4 regions of the Streptomyces sp. NPDC050546 genome follow, and region 3 is predicted to be linked to each of the others. Evidence: riboswitches for the same ligand, from Rfam matches in the RefSeq annotation. Region 3 holds a riboswitch; each other region holds the start of a gene.
The links. Region 3 has a riboswitch for cyclic di-AMP ahead of ACIBK5_RS06455 (peptidoglycan DD-metalloendopeptidase family protein). Riboswitches for the same ligand answer to the same signal wherever they lie in the genome.

Region 1 (4,281 bases), on a different contig from region 3:
CGAGGCCCTTGCCGAGGTCCTCCTCGGACTTCGGGAGGAACTTCGGGGCGTGCCCCGGGGCCTCCCCCTTGTCGAAGCCCTTGTCGAAGCCCTTGTCGAAGCCCTTCTCAAGGCCCTTCTCGGGTGCCTTCTCCTCCGTGACCTTCGCACCCTTCGGCGGGGTGAAGTCGAAGGTCGACGCGGCCGGCTTCTCGAAGCTGACCTGGGTGAAGCCCGCGTCGACGACGGCGGAGCCACCGCTCGCCGGGGTCAGCGTGAACTTCAGCGGCGTGCCCGTCTTCGCGTCCACGGCCACGGTGATCGCACCGACCGTCGAGCCGGACTGCTTCGGCTTGATGAGCAGCTTGTAGGCGTCCCGGCCGGCGACCTGGGCGGTGCCGTCCACGGTCACGGAGGTCGTGTCGTCGGCGGCCTTGAGGGCCTCCTCGGCGAAGTCCTTCGGCGTGGCCGGCGGCTGCTGGTCCCTGCCCTTCTCCTTGCCGCTCTCGGCGGCCGTGCCGTGGTGGACCTCGTTGGACTTGCTGTCGTAGGCCCAGACGTCCTTGCCGTTGTGGACGATGCTGTACTCGGCGGCGTTCTCCAGCAGCGACAGCTTCTGCTTGTCCGGGCCGTCGGCCGCGACGCGCAGGGTGTGCGTGCCGGAGGCCAGTTCCGTGAGCTTGGCGGTCGGGTCGGCGGAGGAGCCGCCCTCGCCCTGGCTCGCGGCGCCGGACATCAGGCTGCTCTCCAGGCCGCCGAGGTCCGGAAGACCGAGGTCCGTGCTGATCTTGACGGTGCCGGACAGCTGCTGGACGTCCGACTTGGCGATCTTCTCGATGAGCTGCTGTGCGGTGATCTTCGGGAGGTCGGGGTCACCGGAGTCGGCGAGCGCGGGGACCAGCCCGATCGTCGCGGCCGCCACCCCCATCACCGTGACCGGTACGACGTAGCGGGCGGCCTTGCGCCGTCCGGAACGCTGCTCGTCGACCTCCCCGGCGGTCGTGCTGTCGTCGGATGTGTACGGTGCCATGTGTGCCCTACCTCCGTGGTCGGCGGCGGCTGTCCGTGTCGTCCACGCACTCGTCCCTGAGCCGCCATTCTCACCCGAACAGGTGAGGTTTGGTGTTTTCCGTGGTTTCCATCTGACCAAATCGGCCAGGGAGATACGTCAGACCCCGGACTCAACTCCACGTACTGCTGGGGTATGACACGGAGGGGCGGCTTCTCCCCCGACCCGTAGGGGACGCACGGGGAAGGGCCGGCTAGCCGGCCCGGTGCACGACCGCGTCGCACAGCTCCACGAGTGCCGTCTTCGCGGCGCACTCGGGCAGGGGGGCCAGCGCCGAGCGGGCGTCCTCGGCGTAGCGGACGGTGTCCTTCCGGGCCTGTTCCAGCGCCGGGTGGGCGCGCAGCAGGCGCAGGGCCTCGGCGTGCCGTTCGTCGTCGGTGAGGTCGGAGCCCAGCAGCTCGCACAGGGCGATGTCGTCCGCGAGCCCGAGCCGGGCCGCCCGCTCGCGCAGCCGCAGCACCGGCATCGTGGGGATGCCCTCGCGCAGATCGGTGCCGGGCGTCTTGCCGGACTCGTGCGAGTCGGAGGCGATGTCCAGGACGTCGTCCGCGAGCTGGAAGGCGACGCCGAGCCGCTCGCCGTACTGGGTCAGCACGTCCACGGTCGTCTCGTCGGCGCCGGACATCATCGCGCCGAACCGGCACGACACCGCCACCAGCGAACCGGTCTTGCCGCCCAGCACGTCCAGGTAGTGCTCGACGGGGTCGCGGCCGTCCTGGGGTCCGGCCGTCTCCAGGATCTGCCCGGTCACCAGCCGTTCGAACGCCTCGGCCTGCACCCGCACCGCCTCCGGGCCGAGGTCGGCCAGGGTGTGCGAGGCACGGGCGAAGAGGAAGTCGCCGGTGAGGACCGCGACGGAGTTGTCCCAGCGGGTGTTCGCGCTCGCGACCCCGCGGCGCACCGTCGCCTCGTCCATCACGTCGTCGTGGTACAGCGTGGCGAGGTGGGTGAGCTCCACGACGACGGCCGACGGCACGATCCCGGGCGCGTACGGGTCGCCGAACTGGGCGGAGAGCATCACGAGCAACGGACGGAACCGCTTGCCGCCGGCCCGCACCAGGTGCTGCGCGGCCTCCGTGATGAAGGGCACCTCACTCTTGGTGGCCTCGAACAAGCCTTCCTCGACAGCCGCCAACCCGGCCTGGACATCGGCTTCCAGAGCCTGGTCCCGCACGCTCAGCCCGAACGGCCCGACGTCGGTCACGAGGGGTCTCCTGTCTGCTGTGTCTGCCGGTGATTACGCGGATTGTCGATAGGTCGCTGCCATCACTCGAGTCAGCGTATCCGGTCACGTTTCGATCACCGCCAGCGCCCATGGTTACAGGCCGGGTGGTATCTGATCACGACCGTTATGTTTTCGATCGGGCCATAAGAACAGACATTTGTCGACTTACCAGCCGATAGTGAGATATTCACGATTTGCCATGACGATTGAGCAAATCCCCTTTGGCGGTAATTGCCCCACAGTCTTGTGATCAGTGAGTTGAATCACGTTAACCCCTGCGTCGCGCCACCCCGACATCACCCCGTACCCCCTTCGGCCGAACGCCAGTTGAGCCTTGGCTCTCGCAAAGGATCAAGCGGGCCAAACACCCCCGACCAAGGTCAACCGCGCAATATGTGACTCCGGCGCTTGTTCCCGACATGTGCTCTCGCATACGTTCCCGGCCTGTCCGGCGGACGCCGAATCCTGCCGCCGCCCGGACCCCCACACGAACCGACTCACTCACGCAGGGCAGGAGCGGGGGACCCAGGTAAGTCGCCGGTCCGCACAGCGGCACGGCTCGGGGTGAAGCCGCGCACGGCAGTACACCGCCGTACGCGGCCGGGCACCTCCCGGCCCGAACCCGACAGCTCACCTCGCAGGCGCCGGAGAGGAATTTCGCCATGGCCGGACGAGGCAAGCACCGTCGCCCCAGAACCAACCCGCTCTCCCGAGGTATCGCGATCGCCGGCACCGGCGGAGCGGCACTGACCCTCCCGCTCCTCGGCGCGACGCACGCGAGCGCCGCAGAGCCCCAGGCGGTCAAGCCCGCCAAGTCGCTCACGTACACCGTGACCAAGGGCGACACGCTCTACCGCATCGCGGACAAGTACGACGTCTCGGGCGGCTGGAAGAAGCTCTACAAGGACAACCGCTCCGCCATCGGCGACAACCCGAAGCTGATCCACCCGGGTCTGAAGCTGAAGGTGTCGACGACCAAGGCGGCCGCCGCCCCGAAGAAGGCGACCAAGTCGTCCGCCAAGCCTGCCGCGAAGCCCGCCGGTGACGTCGCCAAGGCCACCCAGGCCTCCGCCAAGACCTACGCCGACAACCTCGACGGGTGGATCCGCGAGGCGCTGGACATCATGGCGCAGAAGGGCATTCCGGGGTCGTACGACGGCATCCACCGCAACGTCATGCGCGAGTCGTCCGGCAACCCCCAGGCGATCAACAACTGGGACTCCAACGCGGTCAAGGGCACCCCGTCCAAGGGCCTGCTCCAGACCATCGACCCGACCTTCCAGGCCTACCACGTGGACGGCACGTCGTGGGACCCGTACGACCCGGTCGCCAACATCACGGCGGCCTGCAACTACGCGGCCGACCGCTACGGCTCGATCGACAACGTCAACGGCCCGTACTGAGCCGTCCCGCCCAGCAGTCGCTCGAGGACGACGGCGATGCCGTCGTCCTCGTTCGACAGGGTGATCTCGTCGGCCACGGCCTTGAGTTCGGGATGGGCGTTCGCCATCGCGACGCCGTGGGCGGCCCAGTCGAACATCGGGATGTCGTTGGGCATGTCGCCGAAGGCGATGGTGTCCGCCGGCCGCAGCCCCAGATGCTCGGCGGCCAGTGCCAGGCCCGTCGCCTTGGTGACGCCGCACGGCTGGAGCTCGACCGTGCCGGGCCCCGACATCGTCACCGTCGCCAGTGAGCCGACCACCGAACGGGCCGTCGCCGCCAACTCGTCGTCCGTCAGGTAGGGATGGCGCAGCAGCACCTTGCTGATCGGCTCGCCCCACAGGTCGTCGCGCCGGTCGACCCGTACGGCCGGCAGGGTCGGGTGCGGCATGAGATAGCCCGGCTCGATGAGCGTGAGCCCGTCGACCCCGTCCTGGTCGACCGCGGCGTACACCTGCCCCACCTCGGCCTCGATCTTGCCGAGCGCGGTCTCCGCCAGTTCCCGGTCCAGGGTGATGGACCACAGCAGCCGGTCCGCGCCGGCGTCGTACACCTGCGCGCCCTGCCC
Region 2 (4,281 bases), on a different contig from region 3:
CCTCGCCCGCGTCGGTGAGACGGTCTATCTCGTCGGCGACGAACTGCGCCTCGTCGTGCTCGGTGTCGGCTACATAGCCGGTGATCTGCGCGCCCGTGCCCGCGTTGGTCCACAGGTTCTTGGGGCGGCGGGACTCGTTGCGCTCGATGACCGCGTTGGCCGCGCTCAGGATCGTCTGTGTGGAGCGGTAGTTCTGCTCCAGCAGGATCGTCGTCGCGTCCGGGTAGTCCTCCTCGAACTGGAGGATGTTGCGGATCGTCGCGCCGCGGAAGGCGTAGATCGACTGGTCGGCGTCACCCACCACGCACAGCTCGGCGGGCGGCAGGTCGTCCGCGCTGGGCGGTACGTCGACGGGGTGCTCGGAGGTGCCCACGAGCTCCCGGACGAGGGCGTACTGGGCGTGGTTGGTGTCCTGGTACTCGTCCACGAGGACGTGGCGGAAGCGGCGGCGGTAGTGCTCGGCGACGTCCGGGAAGGCGCGCAGCAGGTTGACCGTCGTCATGATCAGGTCGTCGAAGTCGAGGGCGTTCGCCTCGCGCAGCCGCGACTGGTACATCGCGTAGGCCTGGGCGAGGGTCTTCTCGAAGCCGTCGCCGGCCTGGGCCGCGAAGTCCTCCTCGTCGATCAGCTCGTTCTTGAGATTGCTGATCTTGGCGCTGAAGGACTTCGGCGGGAAGCGCTTGGGGTCGAGGTCCAGGTCGCGGCAGACCAGGGCCATCAGGCGCTTGGAGTCGGCGGCGTCGTAGATCGAGAAGCTCGATGTGAAGCCGAGCTTCTTGCTCTCCCGGCGCAGGATGCGTACGCAGGCGCTGTGGAAGGTCATCACCCACATGGCGTTCGCGCGCGGGCCGACGAGCTGCTCGACGCGCTCCTTCATCTCGCCGGCGGCCTTGTTGGTGAAGGTGATGGCGAGGATCTGGCCCGGGTGGGCGTCCCGCTCGGCGAGCAGGTGGGCGATGCGGTGCGTGAGCACGCGGGTCTTGCCGGAGCCGGCGCCGGCCACGATGAGCAGCGGGGAGCCGGAGTGTGTGACGGCGGCGCGCTGGTTGTCGTTCAGCCCCTCCAGGAGCGCGGCGGCATCCACCGGCGGGCGCGCGGCACCGTCCCGGTAGTAGGCGTCGCGGTCCGGCGGCACGTCGAACTTCCCACCGAACAGATCGTCCGGGACCGACTCCGGTCCGTGATCGTCCTCGGGCGGCGGCGGGGGCTCGTCCGCGGGGCCCCGCTGGGCCTGGAGGTCCGCCAGGAAGCTGTCGTCAAAGAGGCTGCTCATCGCTCTCCGAGTCTAGGGCGCCCCACTGACAGCCCGCCGCCGCCCTGAGAACATCGCCGAAAGTGCCCCCTGTCACCCTCCAGGTGTGCGTGATCACAGGCCGCTACGGCCTTCACGATTACTCCCGAATGGTGACCAACCCCCCTCGATTGATCACTCTCGGCGATACTCATGAGCAAGGTCACGGAAATGTATCGGGCATATCACCCATCAACCTTCACAAGGGCCACACGAGTTGGCTACCGTGCGAGGAGGTCACACGACCCCCACCGGCGAACGTCGCCGGGCCGCGTGGCCTCCGCCGAGTCCGGCGTGCCGCAGCGGCAGCCAGAGCCGGGGACCCAACCGAGACCCCGGGGTGAATCGGCCCGACTCCCTTTCCGGAGACGGCCGTAGGGCAACCCTTCCGAACCACCCGCCCGAACCCGACAGCTAACCCGGTAGGCGGAGCATGGAAGGAGTCGCCTCCCTTGGCGTCGCACCGCAAGTCGCGTCCTACGGGTTCGCGCGTTGCAGGCATACGGACCCCCGCCCTCGCGACGGCGGCCCTCACCTCCGTGGCCCTGCTGTCCCAGTCGGCCAACGCCGCCCCAGAGGCCGACGACAAGCCCAGCCTTGAGGAAGTCGAGAAGAAGGTAGACGACCTCTACCGTCAGGCGGGATCCGCGACCGAGAAGTACAACGGAGCCAAGGAGAAGACCGCCAAGCAGCGCAAGCGCGTCGACACCCTCCTCGACGACGTCGCCGAGCGCACCCAGAAGCTGAACGAGGCGCGGGAGGAACTGGGCACCTTCGCCGCCGCCCAGTACCGCACCGGCGCCTCCGCCCCGGACACGGCGACGTTCCTGCTCGCGGACACCCCGCAGGACTACTTCGACCAGACCCAGTTGATGGACCGGATGACCGGCCGTCAGAAGGTGGCGGTCGACGACTACGTCACCCAGCAGTCAGAGACGATGGAGAAGCGTCGGGAGGCCGCCGAGAGCCTCGAGACGCTCACCGAGTCACAGGGCGACCTGAAGACGGCCAAGGCGACCGTCCAGAGGAAGCTCGCCGACGCGCGCGAGCTGCTGTCGAAGCTGACCGCCGAGGAGAAGGCGCGGCTCGCGGCGATCGAGAAGGAGAAGCAGGAGGAGGCCGCCCGCAAGGCCGCCGAGCTGGCCCGGCAGCAGGCCGAGCAGCAGAAGGAGCGGGAAGCCGCGCAGCAGGAGGCCGCCCAGCAGCAGGACAGCGGCTCCTCCTCGTCGACGGGCTCGTCCTCGTCGTCCACCGCGCCCGACTCCTCGTACGCCACCAAGGCCGAGAAGGCACTCGCCTTCGCCCGCGCCCAGATCGGCAAGCCGTACGTCTGGGGCGCCACCGGCCCCGGCTCCTACGACTGCTCCGGGCTCACCCAGGCCGCCTGGAAGGCCGCCGGGGTGACCCTGCCGCGCACGACGTACGACCAGGTCAACGCCGGCACCACGGTCCCGCTGGCCGACGCTCAGCCCGGTGACCTGGTCTTCTTCTACGACGATGTCACCCACGTCGGCATCTACATCGGCAACGGCATGATGATCCACGCTCCGAAGCCCGGCACGTACGTGCGCGAGGAGTCGATCTACTACGACGGCGAGTCGTCGATCCACAGCGTGGTGCGGCCGGCCTGACCGGTCTCGCAGGTTTTTGTGACCCCGCGCGCGTGGCCTGCCCGTAACGCGCGCGGGGCCTCTTAGCATCGGCCCCATGCCCGGCCCCTCCCCCTCAGTCGCCTGGTGGGCGCAGCGTGCTCCGGCGGCCAGTGCCGCCGTGCTGGCGACCGGCACCCTGTCGGTCGGTCTTGAGCTGGCGGGGTACGAGGTCCTCTCACGCATCGCCCTGGTTCTGGCCTGCGCGGCCTGGCTGATGTTCGCCGCGGACTTCACCCTGCGGCTGCTGCGGGCCGGGACCAGGTGGCGGGCGTACACGCGCAGGCCGGGTGTCCTCGAGAGCGTGACGACGGCTGCCCTGACCACCGTGGCGGCGACGGCCGTCCTGGGGACCGCCTTCTCGGCGGCCGGCTCCCAGGCTCTGGCCGTCATGCTGCTGGTGCTCGCCGTGCTGCTCTGGCCGGTGCCGCTCGTCCTCGTCCCGCAGGGCGGGGAGCGGCGCAGGCCCGGGACGGTGTTCGCGCGCTGCATGGCCACACAGGGGCTCGCCGTGCTCGGCGCCACGCTGGCCGCGGCCGAGTCGGCGGACTGGCTGGCGCACGCGGCGCTGGTGCTGTTCTGGCTGGGACTGGTGCTGTACGTCCTCGCCCTGGTCCGTTTCGATGTGCGGCAGGTGTCCGAGGGGACCGGCGATCACTGGCTCGCGGGCGGGGCGCTCGCCCTCTCGGCGCTCGCCGGGGCGCGGCTGATCAGCGCCGACAGCGCGCGTCTGTACCTGTGGAACGAGGACGACCGGGACGTCCTGCGCACCGTGACCGTCGTGCTGCTCGTCCTCGCACTGGTCTGCTACGCCGTCCTGCTCGCCGCCGAGTTCCTGTGGCCCCGGCCCCGCCATGACGTCCGCCGCTGGGCGACCGTGTTCACCTGGGCCAAGACGGGGACGGCGGCACTGGCCGTCGCCGTCGCCCTCGACGTCTCCTGGCTGGACGGCTTCGGGGAGGCTCTGCTGTGGATCGCGGTGGCCGGGTGGCTCGTGGCCGCCGCCTGGACGGCCGCCTCGGCCCGCTCCGGTGCGCCGCCCGGCCGCCGGGTCAGGTCCAGAGCACGGCGATGAAGACGTTCACCGTGGTCAGCAGGCCGACCAGCCCGAACAGGCCCTTGTCCACCTTCTCGTCGTCCCGTTTCACGTAGACCAGGCCGAGGATCACGATCAGCAGGGCCAGCTTCACGCCGATCTTGATGTTGTTCACGGACTGGTCGTCGGCCTGGTTGAGGCCGACCAGGATCACACCGGTGGCCAGCATCGTCAGCGCGCCGTGCAGCATCGCCGGGGTGTAGCGGGCGGTGCCCTCGCCCATCGCCTTCATCTGGGTGAGAAAG
Region 3 (4,281 bases):
ACCGCACCGTCGACCCGTCGGAGACGATCCGGACCCGGTTCGGCTCGCCCGGGACCAGCAGCGGCTCGGTGTAGTCGAAGATCAGGGGACGCACACCGGCCTGGCCCACGTAACGCCGCAGCCGGGTCGTGGTGTTGTAGTTGGCGCCGTACCCGGCGTAGTACGTCGTCAGATGGTCGTACTCCTCCAGCGCCCCGCCACGCGGCGTCGCGAAGAGGTCGCCCGGGGAGCGGACGTCGGTCGCGTTCCAGAAGTTGTTGAGGTCCGAGACCCGGTCGTTGGCCCCGCCCTCGGAGACGGGCGTGGCGGTGTACTCGAGGACGTAGGGCCCGTCGAGGCGCCGTCTGAACCAGACGGTCGCTCCGCCCGGAACGTCGATGTCCAGGACGCCGCGGGAGGCGGTGACGGACCCGCCGTCCTGGAGTTCGGTCGCCCACCGACCGAGGCCGTGGCGGAAGTCGTCGTGGGCGATGAGGCGCCGGTGCCGGGGTGCGGCGTTCGCGCTCCCCGTCGGGACGAGGGCCGCCAGCGCGGCTCCGGCCGCCACGGCTCCGAACATTCTGCGGGTGGTCGGCACGGAACACAGCTCCTTCAGAAAGCGCTTGCACTCACGACGGGATCACTGTGTCCCAACTGCCGCTCCCTGTCGATCCCTTGAGGGTCGACCCCGTGAGTCGATCGGCAGCCGCACACACCGAAGGCCGGACCCGGGGATCGGGGTCCGGCCTTCGGCTGCGTGTCAGGCAGGGGGTTGTGCGATCGGTCCAGGGTTGTGCGATCGGTCAGCCCACGGAGACGCCGTGCGAGCGCAGGTAGGCGACCGGGTCCACGTCCGAGCCGTAGTCCGGCGAGGTGCGGATCTCGAAGTGCAGGTGCGGTCCGGTCACATTGCCGGTCGCACCGGACAGGCCGACCTGCTGCCCGGCCGTCACGGTCTGGCCGGCCGAGACGGAGAGCTGGGACAGGTGGGCGTACTGCGCGTACTTGCCGTCCTCGAGCTGGATGACGACCTGGTTGCCGTACGCGCCGCCCCAGCCGGCGGAGACGACCGTGCCGGCGCCGACGGCCTTGAGCGAGGTGCCGGTCGGGACGACGAAGTCGACACCGGTGTGGTAGCCGCTGGACCACATGCTGCCGGACATGTGGTACGGGGTGCCGACGGCGGCGCCGTCCACCGGGAGGCTGAAGCCGGAGGCCTCGGCGGCCGGCTTGGCGGCGGCCGGCTTCGCGGCGGTGCCGCCCTTCGGGGACGACTCGGAGGCGGACGACTTCTCCGCCGCCTTCGGCTTCTCCGCCGCCTTCGGCTTCTCGGCCGCCTTGGGCGCGGACGACTGCGTCTTGGGCGCGCTCGCCGCCTTCTTGCCGACCGAGAGCTTGAGGCCCGGGTGGATCAGCGACGGGTCGGAGCCGACGGCGTCACGGTTGTCGCTGTAGAGCTTCTTCCAGCCACCGCTGACGTTCTGGTCGTCGGCGATCTTCGCGAGATAGTCGCCGGCCTTCACGGTGTACGTGTGGGCGTCCGCGGCCTTTTCGGCAGCCTTCTTCCCGGCCGCCGGAGCGGACTGGACGGCCTTTTCCGGAGCCGACTGCGGGGTCGCGGCGTGGGCACCGGCGGCGCCCATGAGCGGAAGGGCGAGGGCGGCCCCACCGGTTCCGGCGACGGCGATGGAGCGGGTGAAACGCTGGGACTTCGGGCGGCGATGCTTACCCTTCGCGGGCATGGCGAATTCCTCTCCGGCGCCTGCGAGGTGAGCTGTCGGGTGCGGGCTGGAGATGCCCGGCCGCGCCGAAGTGCGGCTGAACCCCAAGCCGTTCCGGGAACCGGAACAGGCGTCTTACCTGTGGGTCCCCCGCTCCTGCCATACACGGGTGAGTGTGTGGGGCTCCGGGCGGCGGCAGGATTAGGCGTCCGTCCGGATTGGTGTGGAACGTAAGCGACCGAGACGCAATGGGACAAGCTTGCGGTTGCCTGTGAGGGCGTTTTTCTTGACGCGTCGGCACATTTCCCGTCACCGAGCGTGGATTCCCGATCCCTGTTTCGCCTCAATGTCCCTGAATAACGCAAGAATTACGTGAACATGGCGACAACAGATCGTCACGAATATGACGATGGTCACGCACCCCGACCTCATCTCCTTTACGATCGGGGCACGTTATACCGAAACGCTTGAAGCGCCTTATTCACCCTATCCACTCGATCCGGACAGAACGGCTACTTCCGTCGAAGGCGGACGACCGCGGCATCCAGGTCCCCGCGCAGACCGACCCGCAGTCCGTGATGGGTAAGTACGGCCCCTCGGTGAACTTCACCCGTTTCGAGGCATTCGTACTCCGCTGCCGAGTCAAGACCCCGCAGCCGGAGCGCCGGAACAGGCTCGCCGTAGCGCTGCGCCTGGAGCCAGGCGAGGACGACGGTCTCGTCACCGAGTGCGTACTGCACCGCGCTCAGGCCGCCCTCCGGGGCCCGCAGCCGGTACAGGTCGCCGCGCTGCACCACGGGTCGGATCTCCTTGTAGAGGTCCACCCAGCCCCGCGCCTCGGCGAGCTCCTCCGCCGTCCACCGCGTGAGGTCGCCGCCCACCCCGAGCACACCGGCCATGGCACTGACGAACCGGAACCGCAGGGAGCTGGCCCGCTGGTTGAGCATGGCGTTCGGGCTGTCGGTGACCCAGGCGGCCATGACCCGGGCCGGATGGATCTGGCTGAAGCCGTGCTGGATGGCGAGCCGGTCGAGCGGGTCGGTGTTGTCGGACGTCCACACCTGGTCCGTGCGGCCCAGCACTCCGAGGTCGATCCGGCCGCCACCGCCCGAGCAGGACTCGAAGGCCACACCGGAGTGCGCCGCCCGCAGCCGGTCCAGCAGGGCGTACAGGGCGTGGACGTGGTCGACCCAGAGCCGCTGCGGGTAGGGGTCGTCCGGCCAGCCGGCGTCACTGAAGCAGCGGTTGAAGTCCCACTTGACGTAGTCGATCGGCGCGCTGGAGAGCAGCCCGTCGAGCTGCTCCCACAGATACTCCTGGACATCCTCGCGGGCGAGGTTCAGCACGAGCTGATTGCGGAATTCCGTCCGCTTTCGTCCTGGTTGGTACTGCACCCAGTCGGGGTGCGCGCGGTAGAGGTCGCTGTCCGCGTTGACCATCTCCGGCTCGACCCAGATCCCGAACCGCATGCCGAGGCCGTGCACATGGTCGGCGAGCGGCTTCAGACCGCCCGGGAAGCGGTCGGGGTTGGGGGTCCAGTCACCGAGCCCGGCCCGGTCGCTGGTCCGGGACCCGAACCAGCCGTCGTCGACCACGAACAGCTCGACGCCCATGGCCGCGGCCCGCTCGGCGAGCGCCCGCTGCTGCTCCTCCGAGATGTCGAACTCGGTGGCCTCCCAGGAGTTGAACAGCACCGGCCGGTCCCGGTCCGCGTCCGGAACGACGTGGGTCCGCTGCCAGGCATGCCAGGCGCGGCTCGCCCCGCCGAAGCCGCCGTCGCTCCAGAGCCCGGCGAAGACGGGGGTCGTGTACGACCCGCCCGCGCCCAGCGTCAACAGGCCCGAGTCGTCGTGTCCGGCCCCGCCGGTGATCTGCACGCGCGCGTCCGGGAGTTGGGCCACCGCGATCCGCCAGGACCCGGACCAGCCCAGGGCGCAGCCGTAGACCTCCCCGCGCTCCTCGGTCGCGTCGGAGTCGAGCGCGACCCACGGCAGATGCTGGTGGGAGGTGTGGCCACGGCGGCTGCCGATGACCTTCTCGCCGTAGGTGAGGGTGGAGCGCGTCAGCCGGGACTCGGCGCCCCAGCGGCCGTGCAGCTGGGACAGCCGCCAGGTGTCGCGGTCGGGCAGGGTCCAGGTGGCGGAGTCGGCGCGCAGCACCTCGACGTCCGGCCCGTGGTTCTCCAGGGTCACCCAGCGCTCGACGACATCGGCCGAGGAACGCATCCGGTAGTGCAGCGCGACGGCCAGGTCGCCGTCGCGGAAGCGCAGCCGCAGCTCGCCGCCCTCGGCGTCATGGCCCTCGTACGACCACTCCGTGCCGCGGCGCTCGGCGGTGCGCACGGACAGGGCGGGCCGGGCGAAGCGGGGGCCGCCCTCGACCGGGTACTCCTCGCGTCCGTCGAGCGGGGACTCGAAGGCCCAGTAGTCCGGCAGCGGCCGGACGGCCAGGGCCTCGGCGTCGGCGAGGCCGATCCGGGCACCCCAGTGCAGGTGCAGCAGCTCGTCCCGGTCGGTGACATGGACGGCGTAACTGCTGGCCGGCCCCGAGAGCACCCATGTACGACCGTCTTCGGAGATCT
Region 4 (4,281 bases), on a different contig from region 3:
AAGGAGGTCCAGGAGGTCGCCAAGGCCCGCCTGCGGCCCGACAACCGCGCGGTGCTCGTCTACGAGCCCGTCGCGGACGAGACCGGCGAGGACGCCGACAGCACCGAGGGCACCGCAGCCGCGGCCACGAACGAGAACGAGGAGGCGGCCAAGTGACCGAGCTCGCCACGATGGACTTCCACCCGCAGCCGCAGGCGGGCGACGCCAAGCCGTGGGCCTTCCCGGCCCCCGAGCGCGGCACGCTCGACAACGGCCTCACCGTGCTGCGCTGCCACCGCCCCGGCCAGCAGGTCGTCGCCGTGGAGGTGCTGCTGGACGCGCCCCTGGACGCCGAGCCGGCCGGCCTCGACGGGGTGGCCACGATCATGGCCCGGGCCTTCTCCGAGGGCACCGACAAGCACTCCGCCGAGGAGTTCGCCGCCGAGCTGGAGCGCGCCGGCGCCACCCTCGACGCGCACGCCGACCACCCGGGCGTCCGGCTGAGCCTGGAGGTGCCGGCCTCCCGGCTCGCCAAGGGGCTCAACCTGATCGCCGACGCCCTCAGGGCGCCCGCGTTCGCGGACAGCGAGGTCGAGCGGCTGGTCAACAACCGCCTCGACGAGATCCCGCACGAGCTGGCCAACCCCGCCCGCCGTGCCGCCAAGGAGCTCTCCAAGGAGCTGTTCCCGGCGGACGCGCGCATGTCGCGGCCCCGGCAGGGCAGCGAGGAGACGGTCGCCGCGATCGACTCCGCGGCCGTACGCGCCTACTACGAGAAGCACGTCCGCCCGGCGACCGCCACCGCCGTGGTCGTCGGCGACCTCACCGGCATCGACCTCGACGCGCTGCTCGGCGACACGCTGGGCGCCTGGACCGGCTCCTCGGCCGAGCCGCGGCCGGTGCCGCCGGTGACCGCCGACGACACGGGCCGGGTCATCGTCGTGGACCGCCCGGGCGCCGTCCAGACGCAGCTGCTCATCGGCCGGATCGGCTCGGACCGCCACGACCGCGTCTGGCCCGCCCAGGTGCTCGGCACGTACTGCCTCGGCGGCACCCTCACCTCCCGTCTGGACCGCGTCCTGCGCGAGGAGAAGGGATACACCTACGGTGTGCGGGCGTTCGCCCAGGTCCTCAGGTCCGCCCCGGACGGGACCGGTGCCGCGATGCTCGCCATCAGCGGCTCCGTGGACACGCCCAACACCGGCCCCGCCCTCCAGGACCTCTGGACGGTGCTGCGTACCCTCGCCGCCGAAGGGCTGACCGACGCCGAGCGGGACGTCGCCGTGCAGAACCTGGTCGGCGTGGCGCCGCTGAAGTACGAGACGGCGGCGGCCGTCGCGAGCACGCTGGCGGACCAGGTCGAGCAGCACCTGCCCGACGACTACCAGGCCGCGCTGTACCGGCAGCTCGCCGCGACCGGCACCGTGGAGGCCACCGCGGCGGCCGTCAGCGCCTTCCCGGTGGACCGTCTGGTGACCGTCCTGGTCGGAGACGCGGCGCAGATCAAGGGCCCGGTCGAGGCCCTCGGCATCGGTGAAGTCGCCGTGGTCGCCGCCGAGTAGCGGGAGGCGAGCGCCGCGCGCGTAGGGGCCCTGGTTGTCTTCTAAGGCACCAGGGCTCCTTTATGCCCGAATTGGGATGGGAGTTGCCCGTCTGCCCTGTGGGATGCGCTACAAAAGCCGGGATCCGTTTGGGAATTGAAAGTGGCGCCGCTTAGCGTCGTCCGGGCTGTTCGTCAGGCAGTGCGCCGCACCCGCGGCACCGGACAGTCATCGCCGAGTCCCCGTACGGCGCGAGCCAGGGGAGCCGGGGACCCACCGCAGTCCCTGGGGTGAATCGGACGCCCGCGCGAGTCGCGAGGGGGTCCGTAGGAGACCTTCCTGCTCCGAACCCGTCAGCTAACCCGGTAGGCGAGAGGGAAGGAAAGGAACAGCCACCACATGGCGTTCACGCGCGCCACCGGGAAGCACCGTCGTCCCAGCAGGATCCAGCGCCGCACGGCCCACGCAGCGGGCGTCGCGGCTCTCGCCACCACCGGCGTCGTCGGCACCGTGGCCGCCCCGGCCTTCGCCGCGGAGCCCGCCGCCGAGCAGACGGGCCTCACCCCGGTCGTGACCATGGGCGACACCGTGGCCCAGAAGATCGACGCCCAGGCCGTCGCCCAGAAGCAGGCGGCCGAAGAGGCCGCCGCCAAGAAGAAGGCCGAGGAGGCCGCCCGCAAGCGGGCAGCCGAGGCGGCCAAGGAGGCCAAGGAGAGGGCCGAGGAGGCCCGCGAGGCCAAGGAGCGCGCCGCCCGCGAGGCCGAGCGCAAGCGTCTCAACACCTTCGTGTCCCCGATCTCCGGCTCGTACGTCTCCACCGGCTACAAGTCCGGCGGTGCCGTCTGGTCCTCCGGCAGCCACACCGGTGTCGACTTCCACGCCTCCAGCGGCACGGCCGTCCACTCGGTCGGCATGGGTGAGGTCGTCGAGGCCGGCTGGGGCGGTTCCTACGGCAACCAGGTCGTGATCAAGATGAACGACGGGACGTACACCCAGTACGGCCACCTGTCGTCCAGCAGCGTCTCGGTGGGGCAGAAGGTCACGCCCGGCCAGCAGATCGGCCTGTCCGGCGCCACCGGCAACGTCACCGGCCCGCATCTGCACTTCGAGGCCCGCACCGGACCCGACTACGGCTCCGACATCGACCCCGTGGCCTACCTCCGCTCGCACGGCGTGGACGTCTGAGCGTCCGGCGGCGACTGCTCCGCTTCCCGAAAGCCCCGGCTCCCCGAGCCGGGGCTTTCGGCGTTCGCCACGGCCGGCTGTCCAAAAAATATCCCTGGATTCCTGTACGCCGTCGGAAATTCCGGCTCATTGCAATAGAGTCACGGAACACACGTCACCAGTCGACGTTTCACGGGGATTAAGCGGAGGTCGGTCATGCGTATTCCCGCGCACGCGGTGTGCACGGCCATCCGGGACGACATCGTCGCGGGTGTCTACGAGCGCGGCAGTCGGCTCACCGAGGAGCTGCTCGCGCGCCGCTACGGCGTCTCGCGTGTCCCCGTCCGGGAGGCCCTGCGCACGCTGGAGGCCGAGGGCTTCGTGGTCACCCGGCGGCACGCGGGCGCGTGCGTCGCCGAACCCACCGAGCAGGAGGCCGCCGACCTGCTGGAGATGCGCATGCTGCTGGAGCCGCTGGGTGCCGCCCGCGCCGCCCAGCGCCGCACCGAGGCTCATCTGAAGGTCCTGCGCGGCCTGGTCAGGCTCGGCCAGGAGCGCGCCCGCCGGGGCAACAGCGACGACCTCCGCTCGCTGGGCGGCTGGTTCCACGAGACGCTCGCCCAGGCCTCCGGCAGCCCCGCGCTGACCTCGATGCTCACCCAGCTCCGGCACAAGATCGCCTGGATGTACGCCGTGGAGGCACCGGCCGGACCCGTGGAGTCCTGGGCCGAGCACGGGGCGATCGTGGACGCGGTGGCGCGCGGGGACGGCGAGCGCGCGCGGGCGGTCACGGCGCTGCACACCGAGCGCGCGACGGCCGCGCACCGGCTGCGTTTCGGCTCCGCCGGGGAGCGCGCCGAGCGTGTGAGGAACTCGCAACATGCCGTAAACACGGCAAGCCTGCGGCATTAACACGGGAGCCGTATACAAAGAGCGGGGAATTCGTGGGGGATTATTTCCGCTGCCCGCCGACAGGAAATGCACGGAAAAAGCGAAGGGCTCGCCCGGTGAATTCGGACGAGCCCTTCAGGGTGCGCCGGGTCGGGCGCGGGGAAATACTCAGACGGTCTCGGGAAGCTCCTCGAGACCCTCGGAGACCAGCTTGGCGAGCCGGTCCAGGGCGATGTCCGCGCCCTCGGCGTCGGAGGCGAGGACGATCTCCTCGCCGCCCTGGGCGCCCAGGCCGAGGACGGCCAGCATGGAGGCCGCGTTGACGGGGTTGCCGTCTGCCTTGGCGATCGTCACCGGGACGCCTGCGGCCGTGGCGGCTCGGACGAAGATGGAAGCGGGGCGGGCGTGGAGGCCCTCGGCCCAGCCGACGTTGACGCGGCGCTCAGCCATGTGTTGCTGCCCTTCGGTGTTCAGGGTTGTCTAGACCAGTTTCCCATAACGTGAAGCTGTGCCGGAGCGGTCCTGATGACCCGCCCCGGGGTGCCGTCGGATCGCGGCCTCGACCCGACTGACGCCCTCCACAGACTGCCTCGCGCCCGCTGTCGGACGCTAGCCGTACTCTGGGGCCCATGCAGACCTCGCCGGACCGGCACGAGTATCCCGCCCACTGGGAAGCCGACGTGGTGCTGCGCGACGGGGGTACCGC

Region 1: another riboswitch for cyclic di-AMP. It lies ahead of ACIBK5_RS11970 (LysM peptidoglycan-binding domain-containing protein); the one in region 3 lies ahead of ACIBK5_RS06455 (peptidoglycan DD-metalloendopeptidase family protein).
Region 2: another riboswitch for cyclic di-AMP. It lies ahead of ACIBK5_RS13000 (NlpC/P60 family protein); the one in region 3 lies ahead of ACIBK5_RS06455 (peptidoglycan DD-metalloendopeptidase family protein).
Region 4: another riboswitch for cyclic di-AMP. It lies ahead of ACIBK5_RS40485 (M23 family metallopeptidase); the one in region 3 lies ahead of ACIBK5_RS06455 (peptidoglycan DD-metalloendopeptidase family protein).

Annotation. Positions count from the first base shown of each region.
Region 1 covers NZ_JBITGX010000004.1:225,173-229,453, reverse strand. Annotated here, with positions in the region: gene ACIBK5_RS11980 (outer membrane lipoprotein carrier protein LolA) at 1-1,009, opposite strand, end outside; gene ACIBK5_RS11975 (polyprenyl synthetase family protein) at 1,242-2,252, opposite strand; cyclic di-AMP (ydaO/yuaA leader) riboswitch at 2,754-2,930, shown strand; gene ACIBK5_RS11970 (LysM peptidoglycan-binding domain-containing protein) at 2,936-3,676, shown strand; gene ACIBK5_RS11965 (HAD family hydrolase) at 3,640-4,281, opposite strand, start outside.
Region 2 covers NZ_JBITGX010000004.1:429,564-433,844, reverse strand. Annotated here, with positions in the region: gene pcrA (DNA helicase PcrA) at 1-1,273, opposite strand, end outside; cyclic di-AMP (ydaO/yuaA leader) riboswitch at 1,577-1,735, shown strand; gene ACIBK5_RS13000 (NlpC/P60 family protein) at 1,744-2,922, shown strand; gene ACIBK5_RS12995 (hypothetical protein) at 2,999-4,015, shown strand; gene ACIBK5_RS12990 (hypothetical protein) at 3,993-4,281, opposite strand, start outside.
Region 3 covers NZ_JBITGX010000002.1:373,705-377,985, reverse strand. Annotated here, with positions in the region: gene ACIBK5_RS06460 (DUF6250 domain-containing protein) at 1-577, opposite strand, end outside; gene ACIBK5_RS06455 (peptidoglycan DD-metalloendopeptidase family protein) at 783-1,721, opposite strand; cyclic di-AMP (ydaO/yuaA leader) riboswitch at 1,726-1,918, opposite strand; gene ACIBK5_RS06450 (alpha-galactosidase) at 2,213-4,281, opposite strand, start outside.
Region 4 covers NZ_JBITGX010000026.1:12,587-16,867, forward strand. Annotated here, with positions in the region: gene ACIBK5_RS40475 (M16 family metallopeptidase) at 1-156, shown strand, start outside; gene ACIBK5_RS40480 (M16 family metallopeptidase) at 153-1,541, shown strand; cyclic di-AMP (ydaO/yuaA leader) riboswitch at 1,743-1,907, shown strand; gene ACIBK5_RS40485 (M23 family metallopeptidase) at 1,920-2,705, shown strand; gene ACIBK5_RS40490 (GntR family transcriptional regulator) at 2,901-3,596, shown strand; gene ACIBK5_RS40495 (HPr family phosphocarrier protein) at 3,744-4,025, opposite strand; gene ACIBK5_RS40500 (GNAT family N-acetyltransferase) at 4,205-4,281, shown strand, end outside.